Regions from separate parts of the Pseudocitrobacter cyperus genome, predicted to be linked through region 2. Evidence: predicted binding sites of a transcription regulator. Region 2 holds the regulator's gene; each other region holds the start of a gene.
What was found. Region 2 encodes PurR, which represses purine synthesis genes. Its sites were predicted from a motif close to CANGCAAACGTTTGCNTG; they were not measured.
Positions count from the first base shown of each region.

Region 1 (6,248 bases), 260 kb from region 2:
GCTTTACGATTGTTATATTACGGCGGCCCTGCTGATTGATATTATTCAGGTTTCAGGTTGGTCGCCGGATCAAATGGCAGAGGTCACCGGGCGTCCCGCCTTACTGCGTACTTTCACCTTTGGTAAATATCGCGGTAAAGAGGTTGCTGAAATCGCGGAGAACGATCCAGGTTATTTGCGTTGGTTATTCAACAACCTGGATCGGATGAGCCCGGAATTACGCCTGACCTTAAAGCACTATCTGGGTGAGTAGTTTACCGCGCCGTTCTGCCGGGTAGCGTCCCCTGTGCCAGCGCAATCAGGAACGTAAACTCAAGCGCCACGCCTTCATAGCTTTTGAAGCGTCCCGACTTGCCGCCATGCCCGGAGTCCATATCCGTACATAGCAGTAAAAGATTGTCGTCGGTTTTCTGCTCGCGCAATTTCGCCACCCATTTTGCCGGTTCCCAGTATTGCACCTGGGAATCGTGCAGCCCGGTAGTCACCAGCATATGTGGATACGCCATCGGCTGCACGTTATCGTAAGGGCTGTACGACTTCATATAGTGATAGTAGGTTTCATCCCGCGGATCGCCCCACTCTTCAAACTCGCCCGTCGTCAGTGGAATAGACTCATCCAGCATGGTGGTGACGACATCAACAAAAGGCACCTGGGCGACGACGCCGTGGAACAGCTCAGGCCGCATATTGATTGCGGCGCCCATCAGCATTCCTCCCGCGCTGCCCCCCATCCCATAACAGAGTTTCGCATCGCCGTAACCCTGCGCCAGCAGCGCATCGGTAACATCCAGATAATCGGTAAACGTGTTTTTCTTCTTCAGGAATTTACCATCTTCATACCATTGCTGGCCAAGTTCCCCGCCTCCGCGCACGTGGGCAATTGCGTAGACAAACCCACGGTCGAGCAGGCTCAGGCGGCTACTGCTGAAATCAGCATCCATGCTGGCACCATACGACCCATAGCCGTACACCAACAGCGGATTTTTCCCTTTACGGAAATGTTCGCGATGATAAACCAGAGATACCGGCACTTCCACGCCATCACGCACGGTGATCCAGTGATGCTCACTTTGATAAAGCGCGGCATCAAAGCCCTTCACTTCCTGTTGTTTCAATACCTGCCGCTCGCCGGTATCCATATCCAGTTCAAACAACGTATCGGGCGTGGTCATCGATGAATACCCATAACGCAAGCGGGAAGTTTCCGGTTCAGGGTTATAGGCCACCCAGGTCACATACGCCGGGTCATCAAAAGCGATGCCGGTTTCTTCATGGGTATGGCGATTAATCTGCCGCAGGCTGGTCAGACCGCGCTGCCGCTCCTCCAGCACCAGCCAGTCGGTAAACAGGGTAAAACTCTCCAGCATCACATCATCGCGGGCGGGGATCAGTGTCTGCCACTGTGTTTCATCACGCACTTTACTGCGATAAAGACCAAAATTTTTCCCTTCACGGTTCGAGCGAATATAGAAGTTATGCTGGAAGTGATCGACGCTGTATTCATGATCCTTACGTCGCGGCAGGAAGATAATAGGTTCCGCATCCGGCAGTTCGGCATCAAGCAGACGCATTTCGCTGGTGGTGGCACTGGAGAGCGCGATAACTATATAGTGCTGTGAGGAGGTTTTATGCAAACTGACGTAAAAGGTATCGTCCTTCTCCTCATACACCAGCGTATCCTGCTGTGCGGGCGTACCGATAGTGTGTCGCCATACCTGCCATGGCAGAAGCGTGGTAGGGTGCTTGCGAACGTAATAGAGCGTTTGCGAATCATTAACCCACACGATGCCCGGAGAGACATTCTCCAGCACTTCGGGATACCAGTTCCCCGTCAGCAGATTACAAAAACGCAGGCCATACTGACGTCGGGAAAGATAATCCTCGGTGATTGCCAGCAGCGCATTATCTGGCGAAATGGTCATCCCGCCGAGGGTGTAAAACTCGCTGTGGGCAGCACGTTGATTAGCATCAAGCAATAACTCCCACGCTTCCCACTCCCCTTTCTGCACCGACTGGCGCTGATAAATCGCATACTCGCAGCCCGGCTCATAAATCTGGCGATAGCGATAACCATTTTTCGTATAGGGCGCAGACTCTTCGCGCTGAGGGATACGATCGATAATCTCCTTCAGCACGCGCTCCTGGAGTTCGCGCCGGGAATCCATCACCGTTTTCCCGTAATCATTTTCCTGATGCAGATAATCGAGAACCTCTGGCTGCGTGCGACTGTCGTCACGCAGCCAGAAATAGTTGTCGATACGCGTATCGCCATGTAGCGTCATGGCGTGGGGAATTTTTTTCGCTTTTGGCGGCATCTCATTATTCTTCTGTATTAGTCACACTCTATAAGGGTGGACAAATTGACAGACGATGCAAGCGAAACCTGTGACAAGATATTCAAAGTTGCTGTTTTTGCTGCTGCAAATCCTGCTCAATACCTTCGCGCACCTCAACTGGCAGCTTAAGCGCATCCCCCAACGCATTGAGATAACTGCGCTCCATAAAGTGGTCGATATCAATGGCTGCGCAGCTAACGAAGTAGAGTTCCAGCGCCTCTTCCTCATTATGCACATCGCGCGCCAGGCGCTCCGGGTCGAGCGGCTGTGCTATCGCCTGTGCGATAAGCGCACGCCCCTGCTCTTCCACACCAGCTTCACGCAGTTGTTGTTCAATCGCCGCCTGCTCTTTGGCGTCAATATGCCCATCGCTCTTCGCCGCAAACACCAGCGCCAGAATCAGACGCTCTGTGCGCACATCCAGCGGAGCCGCCGGTTCACCGTACTTCGTCTCTGCTTGCGGGTCGCCACGTAATTTATCTTTGTATTTATTCCACAAAACGCTGCCAGCCACCGCCCCGCCGCCCACTAACAGCGCGCCGGTGCCATACTTCGCCAGCATTTTACGCGACGACTTACTGGCAACCAGTAACCCAGCCAGTCCGCCCAATGCGCCCGGCACCAACATTTGGCTGAGATCCTTTTTCCCCTCACCCGATTTTTGCCCAAGAAGCGATTGCAATTGATTAAGCCAGCCAGACATATGACCTCCCGTAGAATGGTAGTAGCAATCCAGCCTAAGCGAGTCGTTGTCAGGATATGTCTGCGCTGCATAAAGATCCGCAAATTAACGCGGATAACGTGCGCCTCACGCCGATGACAAGACAGACGCAAACGTTTTCGTTTATAATGCGCGAAATGTTGACAGATGATGGAAAATGCAATGACTTTATTAGGCACAGCCCTGCGTCCGGCGGCGACGCGCGTAATGCTTTTAGGTTCTGGCGAACTCGGTAAGGAGGTCGCCATCGAATGCCAGCGACTGGGGATCGAAGTGATTGCTGTCGATCGCTACGCCGATGCGCCAGCGATGCATGTCGCGCATCGTTCACATGTGATCAATATGCTTGATGGTCAGGCACTCAAGGCGCTGGTCGAGCTGGAAAAGCCGCATTATATCGTGCCAGAAATTGAAGCTATCGCCACGGATATGCTGGTTGAACTGGAGCTCTCGGGGCAAAAAGTTGTGCCGTGTGCCCGTGCGACAAAGCTCACCATGAACCGGGAAGGCATCCGTCGCCTGGCGGCGGAAGAGCTTAAACTTCCGACATCCGCCTACCGTTTTGCCGACAGCGAAGCGGCGTTCCGTGCAGCGGTTACAGAGATTGGCCTGCCTTGCATCATCAAACCGGTGATGAGTTCTTCCGGCAAAGGCCAGAGCTTTATTCGCACTGAAGCGCAGCTTGCCGACGCCTGGCAATACGCCCAGCAAGGCGGGCGCGCCGGCGCAGGCCGTGTCATTGTTGAAGGTGTGGTGAATTTTGATTTTGAGATAACCCTGCTGACGGTCAGCGCCGTCGATGGCGTACACTTCTGCGCCCCGGTAGGTCACCGTCAGGAAGATGGTGATTACCGTGAATCCTGGCAGCCTCAGCAAATGAGCAAGCTGGCGCTGGAGCGTGCGCAGTCAATTGCCCGCGAAGTGGTACTGGCCCTCGGCGGACACGGCTTATTTGGCGTCGAACTGTTTGTTTGCGGCGATGAGGTGATCTTCAGTGAAGTCTCTCCGCGTCCGCACGACACCGGAATGGTGACGCTGATTTCGCAGGATCTCTCCGAATTTGCCCTGCACGTTCGCGCATTCCTTGGCTTACCGGTAGGTGCCGTTCGCCAGTACGGGCCATCGGCCTCGGCGGTGATCCTGCCCCGTTTGCAGAGCCAGAATGTGACGTTTGATAACGTTAACCTGGCCGTTGGCGCTGGCGTGCAGGTGCGTCTGTTTGGCAAACCGGACATTGACGGCACACGTCGCATGGGCGTGGCGCTGGCAACCGCAGAAACAGTAGATGGCGCAATTGAACAGGCAAAAGCGGCTGCCGCAGCGGTGCTTGTTAAAGGATAAAAAAAGCGGGCCGATGGCCCGCTTCTCACTCGCTTTGTCGGTAACGCTTACAGCGTTGCAGTTTCTACCGCTTCACGAGCCAGTTTAGTAATGCGATCGTAGTCGCCCGCTTCCAGCGCATCTGCCGGAACCAGCCAGGAACCACCCACGCACAGTACGCTTTTCAGCGCCAGATAGTCACGGCAGTTTTTCAGGGAGATACCGCCAGTCGGGCAGAAACGAACCTGAGAGAACGGGCCTGCAATCGCCTGCAGCGCTTTCACGCCGCCGTTGGCTTCCGCCGGGAAGAATTTGAACTCTTTCAGGCCGTGATCCATACCCAGCATCAGTTCAGAAACAGAACTAATACCTGGGATCAGCGGGATAGTACCTTCAGTTGCCGCTTTCAGCAGGGAGTCAGTCAGGCCCGGGCTGATAGCGAACTGCGCGCCAGCTTCGGTAACTTCTTTCAATTGCTGTGGGTTGGTTACGGTACCCGCGCCCACGATAGCATCCGGCACTTCTTTAGCGATCGCACGGATAGCGTCCATTGCGCACGCAGTACGCAGAGTCACTTCCAGAACGCGTACACCGCCTGCAACCAGCGCTTTCGCCATTGGTACAGCATGTTCCAGCTTGTTCACTACGATAACCGGTACAACAGGGCCAGTGGTCAGGATTGCTTCTGCAGTGGTTTTCCAGTTTTTCATCAGATTATTCTCTCGCCAGATCTAAAAACGTATCATCTTAAAATGTAATGCAGGTCGCGCCCTGCTCTGCGCCGGAAAGGTTCTCACGCAGCGCACTGAACATTTCGCGGCCAGTACCTATACGGGAGGCGCTCAGGTCAGGAATGTGCGGTTGACGAGCGGCCAGCTCGGCTTCATCAACCAGCAGCGCCAGCTCACCGGTCTGCCCGTTAACGCGGATCATGTCGCCGTCACGAACTTTCGCCAGCAAACCACCGTCATAGGCTTCCGGGGTAACATGGATTGCTGACGGCACTTTACCTGAAGCACCGGAGAGTCGTCCATCAGTTACTAACGCAATTTTGAAACAACGGTCCAATAATACACCAAGTGGCGGCATGAGTTTATGTAATTCTGGCATTCCGTTCGCTTTTGGCCCCTGATGACGAACCACAACGACACAATCTTTATCGAGCAGACCCGCTTCGAACGCTGGCAGAACGTCATGCTGACTCTCAAAAACCACCGCCGGCGCTTCGATAACCTGGTTTTCAACCGGCACCGCAGACGTTTTCATCACTGCGCGACCAAGGTTGCCGCTCAGCACTTTGGTACCGCCGTGTTTGGAGAACGGCTTGTCGAAGGTGGCGATAACGTTTTCATCCAGGGATGCCTTAGCGCCTTCACGCCAGTCCAGTTTGCCATTGTTCAGCCATGGCTCCATGGTGTAGTGAGACAGACCAAAGCCCGCGACGGTATTAACGTCTTCATGCAGCAAGCCGCCTTTCAGCAGTTCACGCACCAGCACTGGTACACCGCCCGCAGCCTGGAAGTGGTTGATATCAGCCGGGCCGTTCGGGTAGAGACGCGCCATCAGCGGAACCACGTCAGAGATCTCGGAGAAATCATCCCAGTTGATAATAATGCCCGCCGCGCGCGCCATGGCCACCAGGTGCATAGTGTGGTTGGTGGAGCCACCGGTTGCCAGCAGCGCAACAATACCGTTGACCACGACTTTTTCGTCGATCATCTGGCCAAGCGGCATCCACTCGTTGCCATTCCCGGTCATGCGAGTGACCTGGCGTGCCGCTGCAGCGGTCAGTTCTTCGCGCAGTGGCGCATCCGGATGGACGAAAGAGGAACCCGGCAATTGCATACCCATGAACTCAATAACCATCTGGT
Region 1 is NZ_JAYMYY010000001.1:80,175-86,422, reverse strand. It holds gene exoX (exodeoxyribonuclease X) at 1-253, shown strand, start outside; gene ptrB (oligopeptidase B) at 255-2,315, opposite strand; gene VSR74_RS00450 (tellurite resistance TerB family protein) at 2,398-3,039, opposite strand; gene purT (formate-dependent phosphoribosylglycinamide formyltransferase) at 3,220-4,398, shown strand; gene VSR74_RS00440 (bifunctional 4-hydroxy-2-oxoglutarate aldolase/2-dehydro-3-deoxy-phosphogluconate aldolase) at 4,446-5,087, opposite strand; gene edd (phosphogluconate dehydratase) at 5,125-6,248, opposite strand, start outside.
Region 1: a site for PurR is predicted at 3,164-3,181, ahead of purT (formate-dependent phosphoribosylglycinamide formyltransferase). Genes of this name have one in related genera too.

Region 2 (6,248 bases):
TTACCCTTGCCGAAATGACCATCCATGGAGAACCGGGAGGCGTCCTCCTCCCGTTAAAAATAATAACGTCTGTAATTATGTGATACGGATCCAGTATAGGACGCAAAATCTACTGATTCAATTAAAAATCTTAGCAAACTAATTACGGCTTCATAACATTGATATTTATCATTTTATGCGCGAGATGATTCCTTTGGTGAATCATTTTCGACAATGCGCGCGCCAGCCTGCATCTTGTAGCCGATACCTGCGAGCACAACGGTGGCCACCATCACGCTGGTGGTCGCCAGCAGAGGTGCGGCAATCAATGATGAAACGACCAGACTGGCGAGGAAGCACAGCCCCAGTTGCAGCGTATTTTGTAAGGCGGCCGCACGCCCGGTAGCCTGCGGGAATGGGCGCAGAGCGCGGGCGACGACGATAGGATAGATAGCGCCGTTTGCCATTGCCATCACGCAGAACGGGATCAGCAGGGCGGTCAGCGAGACATGCGGTGTCAGACCGACGCCCCAGGTGGCAAACACGCTAATGGCGAACAGCATCAACAACCACGGCAGGAGCTTGCCGCCATCCCATTTTTGCAGCGCCGCGCGGCAGCCGTAGCCGCCTATCAGGAAGGCGATGGTCTGCGGAACATAGCTCAGACCAATGGCTGTCGGGCTGTAACCCATGGCATTGAGGATAAATGGCGACCCGGTCAGCCAGGCAAAGAAGCTGGCGGAACAGGCGGCGTATATCAACACGTTGCCGCGGTAATCCTGACTGCGCAGCAGCTTCATAAAGGTCAGTTTGTCCGGGTTTGCGGACACTTTCGGGTGGGCGGGCTTCAGGCGCAGCGCCGGGATCATCAAAATCAGCGTAATGATAAACAGCGTGGTGAAAATAGCCTGCCACTCGAAGTGATGCAGGATCCAGCTTCCCAGCAGGGGGGCCAGTGCCGGAGAGAGGCCAACCAGCGGCATAATCGTGGCGAAAATACGGTTGATACGCTGCGCCGGATAGTAGTCTGTGACCATTGCCTGCCAGGTGACAGCCGCTGCGCAGACGCCGACCGCCTGGATAAAACGCAGCACCAGCAGTATGCTGGCATCGCGCACCCACAGCATTCCCAGGCAGCCGAAGGCGAAAATCGCCAGGCCTGTTAACAAAATCGGTTTGCGGCCATAACGGTCAGAGAGCGGCCCCCACAGCAGTTGCGCGATAGCAAATCCGGCAAGGAACAGACTCAGGCTGGCACTGACGGCAGACGCCGGTGTTTGCAAATCGCTCTGAATGGCGGCAAAGGCCGGAAGATACATATCAGTGGCCAGGAAGCCCAATACGCTCAGGCCCGCCAGCCAGACTAAAAATCCTTTCCCAGGTTGCATAAAAACGCCTTTTCTTGTGTCGGAAGAGGCTGAGAGTGTAGAGAGTGAAATCTGGCTTGTGAAACGCTAATATTTGCGGCCTGGTTTCAAAAATTTTGTAGGCAGAGCATGTGGTCTGAATATTCACTGGAAGTGGTTGATGCCGTTGCGCGTAACGGCAGCTTTAGCGGTGCGGCGAATGAACTGCACCGGGTACCTTCAGCAATCAGTTACACGGTGCGGCAACTGGAAGAGTGGCTGGCGGTTCCGCTGTTCGAACGCCGTCATCGCGATGTTGAGCTGACGCCTGCGGGGGCGTGGTTTTTGAAAGAAGGGCGTTCTGTTATCAAAAAAATGCAGATCACTCGTCAGCAGTGCCAGCAAATTGCCAATGGCTGGCGCGGTCAACTGGCCATTGCGGTTGATAATATCGTCAGGCCTGAGCGCACCCGGCAGATGATTGTCGATTTCTATCGGCACTTCAGTGATGTTGAACTGCTGGTTTATCAGGAAGTGTTCAACGGCGTCTGGGATGCGCTGGCAGATGGCCGGGTTGAGCTGGCGATTGGCGCGACGCAGGCGATCCCCGTTGGGGGGCGTTATGCCTTTCGCGATATGGGTATGCTGAGCTGGCAGTGCGTGGTGGCAAGCCAGCATCCTCTGGCGAAGATGAGCGGGCCATTTAGCGATGATACATTGCGCAACTGGCCTTCGCTGGTGCGTGAGGATACTTCGCGCTCGTTGCCAAAACGAATCACCTGGCTGCTGGATAACCAGAAACGGGTTGTGGTACCAGACTGGGGCTCTTCAGAGACCTGTTTATCCGCGGGGCTTTGCGTCGGAATGGTGCCAGAACATTTTGCGCGTCCGAAGATAGACACGGGCGAGTGGGTGGCACTGGAACTGGAAAACCCTTTTCCGGATGCGGCTTGTTGTCTGACGTGGCAGCAAAACGATACATCTGTAGCGTTAGGCTGGCTGCTGGACTATCTGGGCGACAGTGAAACGCTGAACAGCGAGTGGCTGCGAACGCCGGAAAATGGCGTTCGCAGAGAGCCTTAACGACGGTAATCGCGGAAGGGGCCGTCGGCGACGGAACGGCGCTCGATGAGGCGCGGATGGACTTCAATCGACTGCGACTCTTCGCGTTTGCTGACAATTCTGTCCATCAGCATATTAAAGGCGGTTTCCCCGAGGGAGTCTTTAGGCTGGTGGATAGTGGTCAACGCCGGCGTAAAGAAGCGAGAGTTGCGCACGTTGTCGTAACCAATCAGGGAGATATCCTGCGGGACGCGTAGTCCCATTTCATCAGCGGCGCAGAGCGCACCCATCGCCATGACATCACCACCGCAGAAAATGGCCGTCGGACGCGGATTCTGCGAGAGGATTTGCTGCATGGCGCGATAGCCGGATTCAGGCTCGAAATCACCCTGAACGATCCAGTTGGACGGCACATTAATATGCATCTCTTCCATCGCTTTCATAAAACCGGCCAGGCGGCCCGCACCGGTGTTACGCTCAAGCGGGCCGGGGATGACGCCAATTTCGCGGTGGCCACGTTCCACCAGATAACGGCCTGCCATATAGCCACCTTCGAAGGCGTTATCAATGACCGAGTCAGTAAAATCAGCTTTGGCTTCGCCCCAGTCCATCACCACCATCGGAATATTGCGATACTCTTCCAGCATCTGCAGCAGCGATTCCGGATATTCAGAACACATCACCAGCAGGCCGTCTACGCGCTTTTGCGCCATCATAGAGAGGTAAGCGCGCTGCTTCTCAAGATTGTTCCAGGCGTTGCCAAGGATCAGGGTATAGCCTTTCTGAAAACAGTTTTTCTCAACGGCTTCAATTATTTCAGCGAAGTAGGCCGCTTCACTACTGGTTGCCAACAAACCAATGGATTTGGTGTGATTGACTTTCAGACTACGGGCGACGGCGCTTGGAGAGTAGTGGAGCTCTTTGATTGCCGCCCATACCGCTTCCCGCGTATCCTCGGCGACAAAGCGCGTCTTGTTAATCACATGTGATACAGTTGTAGTGGAAACGTTTGCGCGTTTCGCTACATCTTTAATAGTTGCCATTCCATCTCACTCCAGACCCGGGCCTGCCCCCGTTCGATTAACTACGAAAACGTTTGCCTTCACTCACCCTGACGCAATGTTATGAATTGCGGTTCGCCGGGAAAACGACACAGGACGACAGGAGGGGGTCAATGGCCGATACACTTATAAATTAGCGTCGAATTTTGTCTGATCTTTGGCAAAAGTGGAAGCGCAAAATCGGTTATCGTGTGAAATCAGAGAAGATTTTTGCTATTAAGTGTGCAAAAATGATTTAACTCACTTTTGGTGTGGTGATAACAAGGAGAAAAATTGATGAGTACTGAACTGAAGATGTCAATTACCACGACGGTTATTACGCTGGCGCTGATCGTGGCGGCCGGGCTAACTGCCGTCCTGCATTAATTCATTTCGCAGGGAGAGTTCACTCTCCCTCACTTCAATTCCTCATATCGATTGTTATCACATCAGCAAAACTATTTTGCTAATTTGTACACTTCTGTTTTTTTGTGATCGATGTCATGCTTTTGCCTTCAGTTGTCACGCCGTCCAGATTTGCGGCAAACCGGAGTCATTGCATGAAAGTCAATTTTCCCTTACTGGCGTTAGCCATTGGCGCATTTGGGATTGGCACCACCGAATTTTCGCCGATGGGGCTCTTACCTGTTATCGCTGAAGGGGTTGATGTTTCAATTCCTGCCGCAGGTATGTTAATCAGCGCCTACGCTGTAGGGGTGATGGTGGGTGCGCCGCTGATGACGTTACTGCTCTCCCATCGTGCGCGGCGCAATGCCTTAATCTTCCTGATGACGATTTTCACCCTCGGCAATGTGCTCTCGGCTATCGCGCCGGATTACACCACCCTGATGCTCTCGCGCATTATTACCAGCCTCAACCATGGCGCATTCTTTGGCCTGGGCTCGGTGGTTGCGGCAAGCGTGGTGCCAAAACACAAACAAGCCAGCGCGGTCGCCACTATGTTTATGGGGCTGACGATTGCCAACATCGGCGGTGTTCCCGCAGCCACCTGGCTTGGCGAAACCATCGGCTGGCGGATGTCGTTCCTGGCAACGGCGGGTCTTGGCGTGATTTCGATAGTTAGCCTGTGGCTCTCGTTACCGCAGGGCGGGGCAGGTGAAAAACCGGATGTGAAACGCGAACTTTCGGTGCTGGTGCGCCCGCAGGTGCTTTCCGCTTTGCTGACGACGGTGCTCGGTGCGGGAGCGATGTTTACGCTCTATACCTATATTTCGCCGGTATTGCACACCATTACCGATGCATCCTCTACCTTTATCACATTGATGCTGGTGCTGATTGGCGTCGGTTTTTCTCTGGGGAACTACCTCGGCGGTAAGTTTGCCGATCGTTCCGTCAGCGGCACGCTGAAGGGATTTTTGTTGCTTCTGATGTTGATAATGCTGGCGATACCGTTCCTTGCGCGCACGGAAATCGGTGCTGCGGTCAGCATGGTTATCTGGGGAGCCGCGACCTTCGCTGTCGTGCCACCACTGCAGATGCGTGTGATGCGTGTGGCTCATGAAGCGCCAGGGCTCTCGTCTTCGGTTAATATCGGGGCGTTTAATCTGGGCAATGCGTTGGGCGCAGTTGCGGGCGGAGCGGTAATTTCCGGCGGCCTGGGTTACAGCTTTGTGCCGGTGATGGGGGCGATTGTGGCAGGGCTGGCGCTGTTGTTGGTATTTTTCAGCAGTCGCTCACAGCGTGAAGAGATTATCGTTAGCCAGTAACAGAAACGCAGAAGGGGTTTCCTTCTGCGTTATTTCATTATGCCGCCAGATTTTCAGCAACAAACGCCCAGTTCACCAGCGCCCAGAAGTGCTCCAGGTAGCTGACGCGCGCGTTGCGGTAATCAATATAGTAAGCATGTTCCCACACATCGACGGTCAGCAACGGTTTGGCATCCGTCGTCAGCGGGGTTCCCGCGTTTGACGTGGAGACAATCGCCAGGCTGCCGTCTGCTTTTTTCACAAGCCACGTCCAGCCGGAACCGAAGTTCTTCGCAGCCGCATCGCTAAATTGTGCTTTAAACTCGGCAAAGCTACCGAAAGAACGGTTGATGGCTTCAGCCACTGCGCCAGTCGGTTCGCCGCCTGCGTTTGGTGCCAGGCAGTGCCAGTAGAAGGTGTGGTTCCAGACCTGTGCTGCGTTATTGAACACGCCGCCTTCAGAGGTGCGAATGATCTCTTCCAGCGATTTGCCTTCAAACGCCGTACCTTTCACCATATTGTTCAGGTTGGTGACGTAAGTCTGGTGGTGTTTTCCATAATGATACTCGAGCGTCTCGGCAGAAATGTGCGGCGCCAGAGCGTCTTTGGCATACGGTAATGCAGGTAATTCGAACGACATTGCTACTCTCCTTTTTATAGTTAATTACCCCAGTAACCTTGTACTGAGTGTGGATAGAGTAACAAATTAAAAGGTGTGATAAAAGAGAAGGTTACCCTGCCAGCAGTCTGGCAGGGCAGGGTTTAGCGGATGGTTTTCGGGGTCATGACGCGACGCGCGCCCACGTAGTGGCGATCCCAGTAATCTTCGCTGAGAGACGTTATCTGGATATCACGGCCGGTACGCGGAGACTGAATAAATTTCCCGCCGCCGATATAAACACCGACATGATCGGCGGTGCCGCGTCCGCGGGTACGGAAGAACACCAGGTCGCCGCTTTCCAGCTCACCGCGATCGATTGCCCGGGCATCGCGCAGGTGGTACATCTCGTTTGCCGTGCGTGGGATACGGAATTTCACCAGATCTTTATAGGCGTAGTAGACCAGTCCGCTGCAATCAAAACCGGTGCGCGGGGAACTGCCGCCCCAGCGGTAGG
Region 2 is NZ_JAYMYY010000001.1:340,811-347,058, forward strand. It holds gene punC (purine nucleoside transporter PunC) at 174-1,367, opposite strand; gene punR (DNA-binding transcriptional activator PunR) at 1,476-2,408, shown strand; gene purR (HTH-type transcriptional repressor PurR) at 2,405-3,430, opposite strand; gene cydH (cytochrome bd-I oxidase subunit CydH) at 3,725-3,814, shown strand; gene VSR74_RS01695 (MFS transporter) at 3,988-5,154, shown strand; gene sodB (superoxide dismutase [Fe]) at 5,192-5,773, opposite strand; gene VSR74_RS01705 (C40 family peptidase) at 5,896-6,248, opposite strand, start outside.

Region 3 (6,248 bases), on a different contig from region 2:
ACATTCTGATAACCGCAGACGGCAACGAAAACCTGACCGCATCAGTGGTAAAACGCGCGGATGATATTGAGGCGCTGATGGCGGCGGCGCGTCGCCCATGAGCCTGATTATTGTCGGCGGGGGAATGACTGGCGCGACGCTTGCGCTGGCGGTGTCGCAGATGACAGACGGGCGTTTGCCGGTGCATCTGATTGAAGCGGCAGAAGTCGACTCTCTGCAGCATCCGGGCTTTGATGCCCGGGCGATTGCGCTGGCGGCAGGTACCTGTCAGCAACTGGCGAAAGTCGGTATCTGGCAGGCAATTGCAGACTGTGCGACGGCAATTAATACCGTTCATGTAAGCGATCGCGGACATGCCGGGTTCGTCACTCTGGAGGCGGAATCGTATCGTTTGCCTGCGCTGGGCCACGTTGTCGAATTGCATGATATTGGGCAACGCCTTTTTGCGCTGCTGCGTAAAGCGTCCGGGGTTACGTTACACTGCCCGGCGCGCGTGGCGAGCGTAAACCGCACACAGGATGCGATAAGCGTTACGCTTGCCGGTGGCGAGGTCATCACCGGTCAGATGCTGGTGGCGGCCGACGGTTCCCGTTCGGCGCTGGGCGAGCAGTGCGGTATAAGCTGGCAGCAGGAGCCCTATCAACAACTGGCGGTGATTGCCAATGTCACTACGGCGGTAGCCCATCAGGGCCGCGCCTTTGAACGTTTTACCGAGTACGGCCCGCTGGCGATGTTGCCTATGTCGCAGGGGCGCTGTTCGCTGGTGTGGTGCCATGCGCTGGAAAAACGCGATGAGGTGATGGGCTGGTCAGACGAACGTTTCTGTAACGAACTTCAGCAGGCGTTTGGCTGGCGTTTAGGGCGCATTACCCATGCGGGCGCACGTACTGCTTATCCCCTATCGCTGACCACGGCAACCCGCCCGGTATCCCATCGCCTGGCGCTGGTGGGGAATGCGGCACAAACCCTGCATCCGATTGCCGGGCAGGGCTTCAACCTCGGTTTGCGTGATGTGATGTCGCTTGCGGAACGACTGGCGCAGGCGCATAAAGCGAATCAGGATATCGGAAATTATGCTCTGCTTTGTCGTTATCAACGCCAGCGCGCGGGCGATAAGTCTGCCACAATCGGTGTCACCGATGGTCTGGTTCATCTGTTTGCCAACCGCTGGGCACCGCTGGTGGCGGGCCGAAATCTGGGGCTGATGGCGATGGAATTATTCACCCCGGCACGCGATGTGCTGGCGCAGCGAACGCTGGGCTGGGTAGCCCGATAAGGAGTTAAAGTGCAGAGTGTAGATGTCGCTATTGTCGGCGGTGGAATGGTGGGGCTGGCGGTTGCCTGTGGTTTACAGGGCAGCGGGCTGCGCGTGGCGGTGCTGGAACAGGCCCGGCCGCAGAGGCTTCCGGCAGATGCGCCGCCAGCGCTTCGCGTATCAGCCATTAATGCCGGCAGCGAAAAATTACTCACCAGACTGGATGTCTGGTCTTCTATTGTGGCTCATCGCGCCAGCCGCTACCACGGTATGGAAGTGTGGGATAAAGACAGCTTTGGCCGCATCGCTTTTGACGACAAGAGCCTGGGCTACGGCCATCTGGGACACATTATCGAGAATGCGGTCATCCACGAGGCGTTATGGGAAAAAGCGCAACGTTGTCAGGACATTACCCTGATGGCACCCGCTGAGCTTCAGCAGGTCGCCTGGGGCGAGAATGACGCATTCCTGACCCTCAAGGATGGCTCGATGCTGACGGCGCGTCTGGTGGTTGGCGCGGATGGCGCAAACTCCTGGCTGCGTACAAAAGCGGATATTCCGTTAACCTTCTGGGATTACAAGCATCATGCGCTGGTGGCGACCATTCGCACCAGTGAGCCGCATGATGCCATCGCTCGCCAGGCCTTTCACGGCGAAGGCATTCTGGCGTTCCTGCCGCTTTCTGACCCGCATCTGTGCTCAATTGTCTGGTCGCTTGCACCGCAGGAAGCCGAACGGATGCAGCAGGCGGATGAACGTGAGTTTACCAAAGCGCTCAGTATTGCCTTTGATAATCGCCTTGGCCTGTGCTCACTCGAGAGTGAACGGCAGGTCTATCCGCTTACCGGGCGTTATGCGCGTCAGTTCGCCGCGCACCGTCTGGCATTGGTGGGCGATGCGGCGCATACCATCCACCCGCTGGCAGGGCAGGGCGTTAATCTGGGCTTTATGGATGCGGCAGAATTGATTGATGAACTGAAGCGCCTGCATGCGCAGGGCAAAGATATCGGTCAGCACTTCTATCTGCGCCGCTATGAACGCAGCCGCAAGCACAGTGCTGCTATGATGCTGGCGGGGATGCAGGGGTTCCGCGAACTCTTCGCAGGTGAAAACCCGGCGAAAAAACTGCTGCGTGATATTGGCCTGAAACTGGCGGATACCTTGCCGGGTGTGAAACCGCAACTTATTCGCCAGGCAATGGGGCTTAACGATCTGCCTGATTGGCTTCGTTAACTCCGTCACACTTCTTCTCCCGACGCTCTGTCGGGAGATCTTTCCGCTCGTTTGAAAAAATCTAATTTCACCTCTTTTTTCGCATTAGTTTTTCTAATTCAGCATTTTTTTCATGACGAAAATCACGCCCCGATTTCCGCACTAAATATGGTTTTATGCTAAATGCTCACCGATGTTTGTTAATTATATGTGGCTTTATTCGCATTTTTGTAGCGAATAACTCTGTAAGCTTTTGGCTTATTTTGACCATAAGCTAATCTGATGACCCGTCCCTGCTTATGGTTTACTGCCGATTTCGGTGGTAAGTTCAGGCAAAAGAGAACGTTTGCGTCGGGGCCTGTTCGCAGTGTCGACGCCGGGTTTTTGTAATGGAAAGTGGTTGGCTTTGCTTACTCAACGAGGACAAGATGGCACAACAAACGCCTTTGTATGATCAACACGTGCAGTGCGGCGCACGCATGGTGGATTTCCACGGCTGGATGATGCCGCTGCATTACGGCTCGCAAATTGATGAGCACCATGCGGTACGCACCGACGCCGGGATGTTCGATGTGTCGCACATGACCATCGTCGACCTTCACGGCAGCCGCACCCGCGAGTTTCTGCGCTATCTGCTGGCAAATGACGTTGCCAAACTGACCGTCCCCGGCAAAGCGCTTTACAGCGGCATGCTAAACGCCTCGGGCGGCGTGATTGACGACCTTATCGCCTATTACCTCACCGAAGATTATTTCCGCCTCGTTGTAAACTCCGCTACCCGCGAAAAAGACCTCTCCTGGATCACCCAACACGCTGAACCTTACGCTATTGAAATCACCGTGCGTGACGACCTGTCGCTGATCGCGGTGCAGGGGCCTAATGCCAAAGCAAAAGCCGCAACCCTGTTTAGCGATGAACAGCGTCACGCCGTTGAGGGCATGAAGCCATTCTTCGGCGTACAGGCGGGCGATTTATTTATCGCAACCACTGGCTATACCGGGGAAGCGGGTTATGAAATTGCGATGCCGCGCGAGAAAGCCGCCGATTTCTGGCGCGCTTTAGTTGAAGCGGGTGTAAAACCATGTGGTCTGGGCGCGCGTGATACGCTGCGTCTGGAAGCCGGTATGAATTTGTACGGCCAGGAAATGGACGAGGGTATCTCTCCGCTGGCAGCCAATATGGGCTGGACTATTGCCTGGGAGCCTGTTGACCGTAATTTCATCGGTCGCGAAGCGCTGGAGATACAGAGTGAAAAAGGTACCGAGCAACTGGTAGGCCTGGTGATGACCGAAAAAGGCGTACTGCGCGGCGAACTGCCGGTACGTTTCACCGACGCTCACGGCAACGCGCTGGAAGGCGTGATCACCAGCGGCACATTCTCCCCGACGCTCGGCCACAGTATTGCGCTGGCCCGTGTCCCGGAAGGGATTGGCGAGACGGCAATCGTGCAGATTCGTAACCGCGAAATGCCGGTAAAAGTTACCAAACCTGTTTTTGTGCGTAACGGCAAAGCCGTCGCGTAATTCCCCCTATTTCTGGAGATTTTTTGATGAGCAACGTACCAGCAGAACTGAAATACAGCAAAGAACACGAATGGCTGCGTAAAGAAGCCGATGGCTCTTACACCGTAGGCATCACCGAACACGCGCAGGAATTACTGGGCGACATGGTGTTTGTTGACCTGCCGGACGTCGGTGCGACCGTGGCCGCGGGCGACGACTGCGCAGTAGCGGAATCCGTAAAAGCGGCATCAGATATCTACGCGCCAATCAGCGGTGAAATCGTCGCCGTTAACGATGAACTGGGCGACTCGCCGGAACTGGTTAACAGCGAACCGTATGCGGGCGGTTGGATCTTCAAAATCAAAGCCAGCGATGAGGCGGAAGTGGACGCGCTGCTGGATGCGACAGCCTACGCAGCACTGTTAGAAGACGAGTAACCGTTTTTCTCCCTCTCCCTCAGGGAGAGGGCATTCTAAAATCACCGCATGTTTCAGGAACCATCGCTCATGACACAGACTTTAAGCCAGCTTGAAAACCGTGATGCTTTTATCGAACGTCACATCGGGCCGGACGCTCAGCAACAGCACGCCATGCTGCAAACGGTTGGCGCGGATTCATTAACTGCACTGATTTCTCAAATCGTGCCGAAAGATATCCAGCTTGCCACCCCGCCGCAGGTGGGCGACGCAACGACAGAGTTCGCCGCGCTGGCGGAACTGAAAGCGATTGCCGGGCGCAACAAGCGCTTTAAGTCTTACATTGGCATGGGCTATACGGGCGTACAGTTGCCGCCGGTTATCCAGCGCAATATGCTGGAAAACCCAGGCTGGTACACCGCCTACACACCTTATCAGCCAGAAGTGTCGCAGGGGCGTCTTGAGTCGCTGCTGAACTTCCAGCAGGTAACGCTGGATCTGACCGGTCTGGACATCGCCTCCGCTTCTCTGCTGGACGAAGCCACTGCCGCGGCTGAAGCGATGGCAATGGCGAAACGCGTAAGCAAACTGAAGAATGCTAACCGTTTCTTCGTGGCAGCAGACGTCCATCCGCAGACGCTGGACGTGGTACGCACTCGTGCAGAAACCTTTGGTTTTGATGTGATTGTTGATGATGCCGACAAAGCGCTGGATCATCAGGATGTCTTTGGTGTGCTGTTACAACAGGTTGGCACTACCGGTGAAGTTCACGACTACACCAGCCTGATTGCCGAGCTTAAATCCCGCAAAGTGGTGGTAAGCGTTGCTGCCGATTTTATGGCGCTGGTGCTGCTGACCGCACCGGGTAAACAGGGCGCAGACATTGTTTTCGGCTCTGCCCAACGCTTCGGTGTTCCGATGGGATACGGCGGCCCACACGCGGCTTTCTTTGCCGCAAAAGATGAATTTAAACGCTCCATGCCAGGCCGTATTATTGGCGTATCGAAAGATGCGGCGGGCAATACCGCGCTGCGCATGGCGATGCAGACTCGTGAACAGCATATTCGTCGCGAGAAAGCGAACTCTAATATTTGTACTTCTCAGGTTCTGTTGGCGAACATTGCCAGCCTGTATGCCGTCTTCCACGGCCCGGTTGGCCTGAAGCGTATTGCCAATCGTATTCACCGTCTGGCTGATATCCTGGCGACAGGTTTACAGCAGAAAGGGCAAAAACTGCGTTTCGCCCACTTTTTCGACACCTTGTGTGTAGAAGTCGCGGATAAAGCCAGCGTACTGGCGCGCGCCGAGGCGGCGGAAATCAACCTGCGCAGCGATATCCACAACGCGGTGGGCATTACGCTTGATGAAACCACCACCCGTGACGATGTGCTGAAGCTGTTCAGTGTGATCCTCGGTGACAACCACGGCCTGAACATCGACACGCTGGATAAAGACGTGGCGCTCGATAGCCGTTCGATCCCGGCAGCGATGCTGCGCGATGACGCGATCCTGACTCATCCGGTATTTAATCGCTATCACAGCGAAACCGAGATGATGCGCTATATGCACTCGCTGGAGCGTAAAGATCTGGCGCTGAACCAGGCAATGATCCCGCTGGGTTCCTGCACCATGAAGCTGAATGCGGCAGCGGAAATGATCCCGATCACCTGGCCTGAATTTGCCGAACTGCACCCGTTCTGCCCGGCAGAGCAGGCGGAAGGTTATCATCAGATGATCGGTCAGCTCTCTGACTGGCTGGTGAAACTGACCGGCTACGATGCGGTTTGCATGCAGCCGAACTCTGGTGCGCAGGGTGAATACGCGGGCCTGCTGGCGATTCGTCACTATCACGAAAGCCGCAAT
Region 3 is NZ_JAYMYY010000003.1:61,476-67,723, forward strand. It holds gene pepP (Xaa-Pro aminopeptidase) at 1-101, shown strand, start outside; gene ubiH (2-octaprenyl-6-methoxyphenyl hydroxylase) at 98-1,276, shown strand; gene ubiI (FAD-dependent 2-octaprenylphenol hydroxylase) at 1,286-2,488, shown strand; gene gcvT (glycine cleavage system aminomethyltransferase GcvT) at 2,896-3,990, shown strand; gene gcvH (glycine cleavage system protein GcvH) at 4,017-4,406, shown strand; gene gcvP (aminomethyl-transferring glycine dehydrogenase) at 4,476-6,248, shown strand, end outside.
Region 3: a site for PurR is predicted at 2,803-2,820, ahead of gcvT (glycine cleavage system aminomethyltransferase GcvT). Genes of this name have one in related genera too.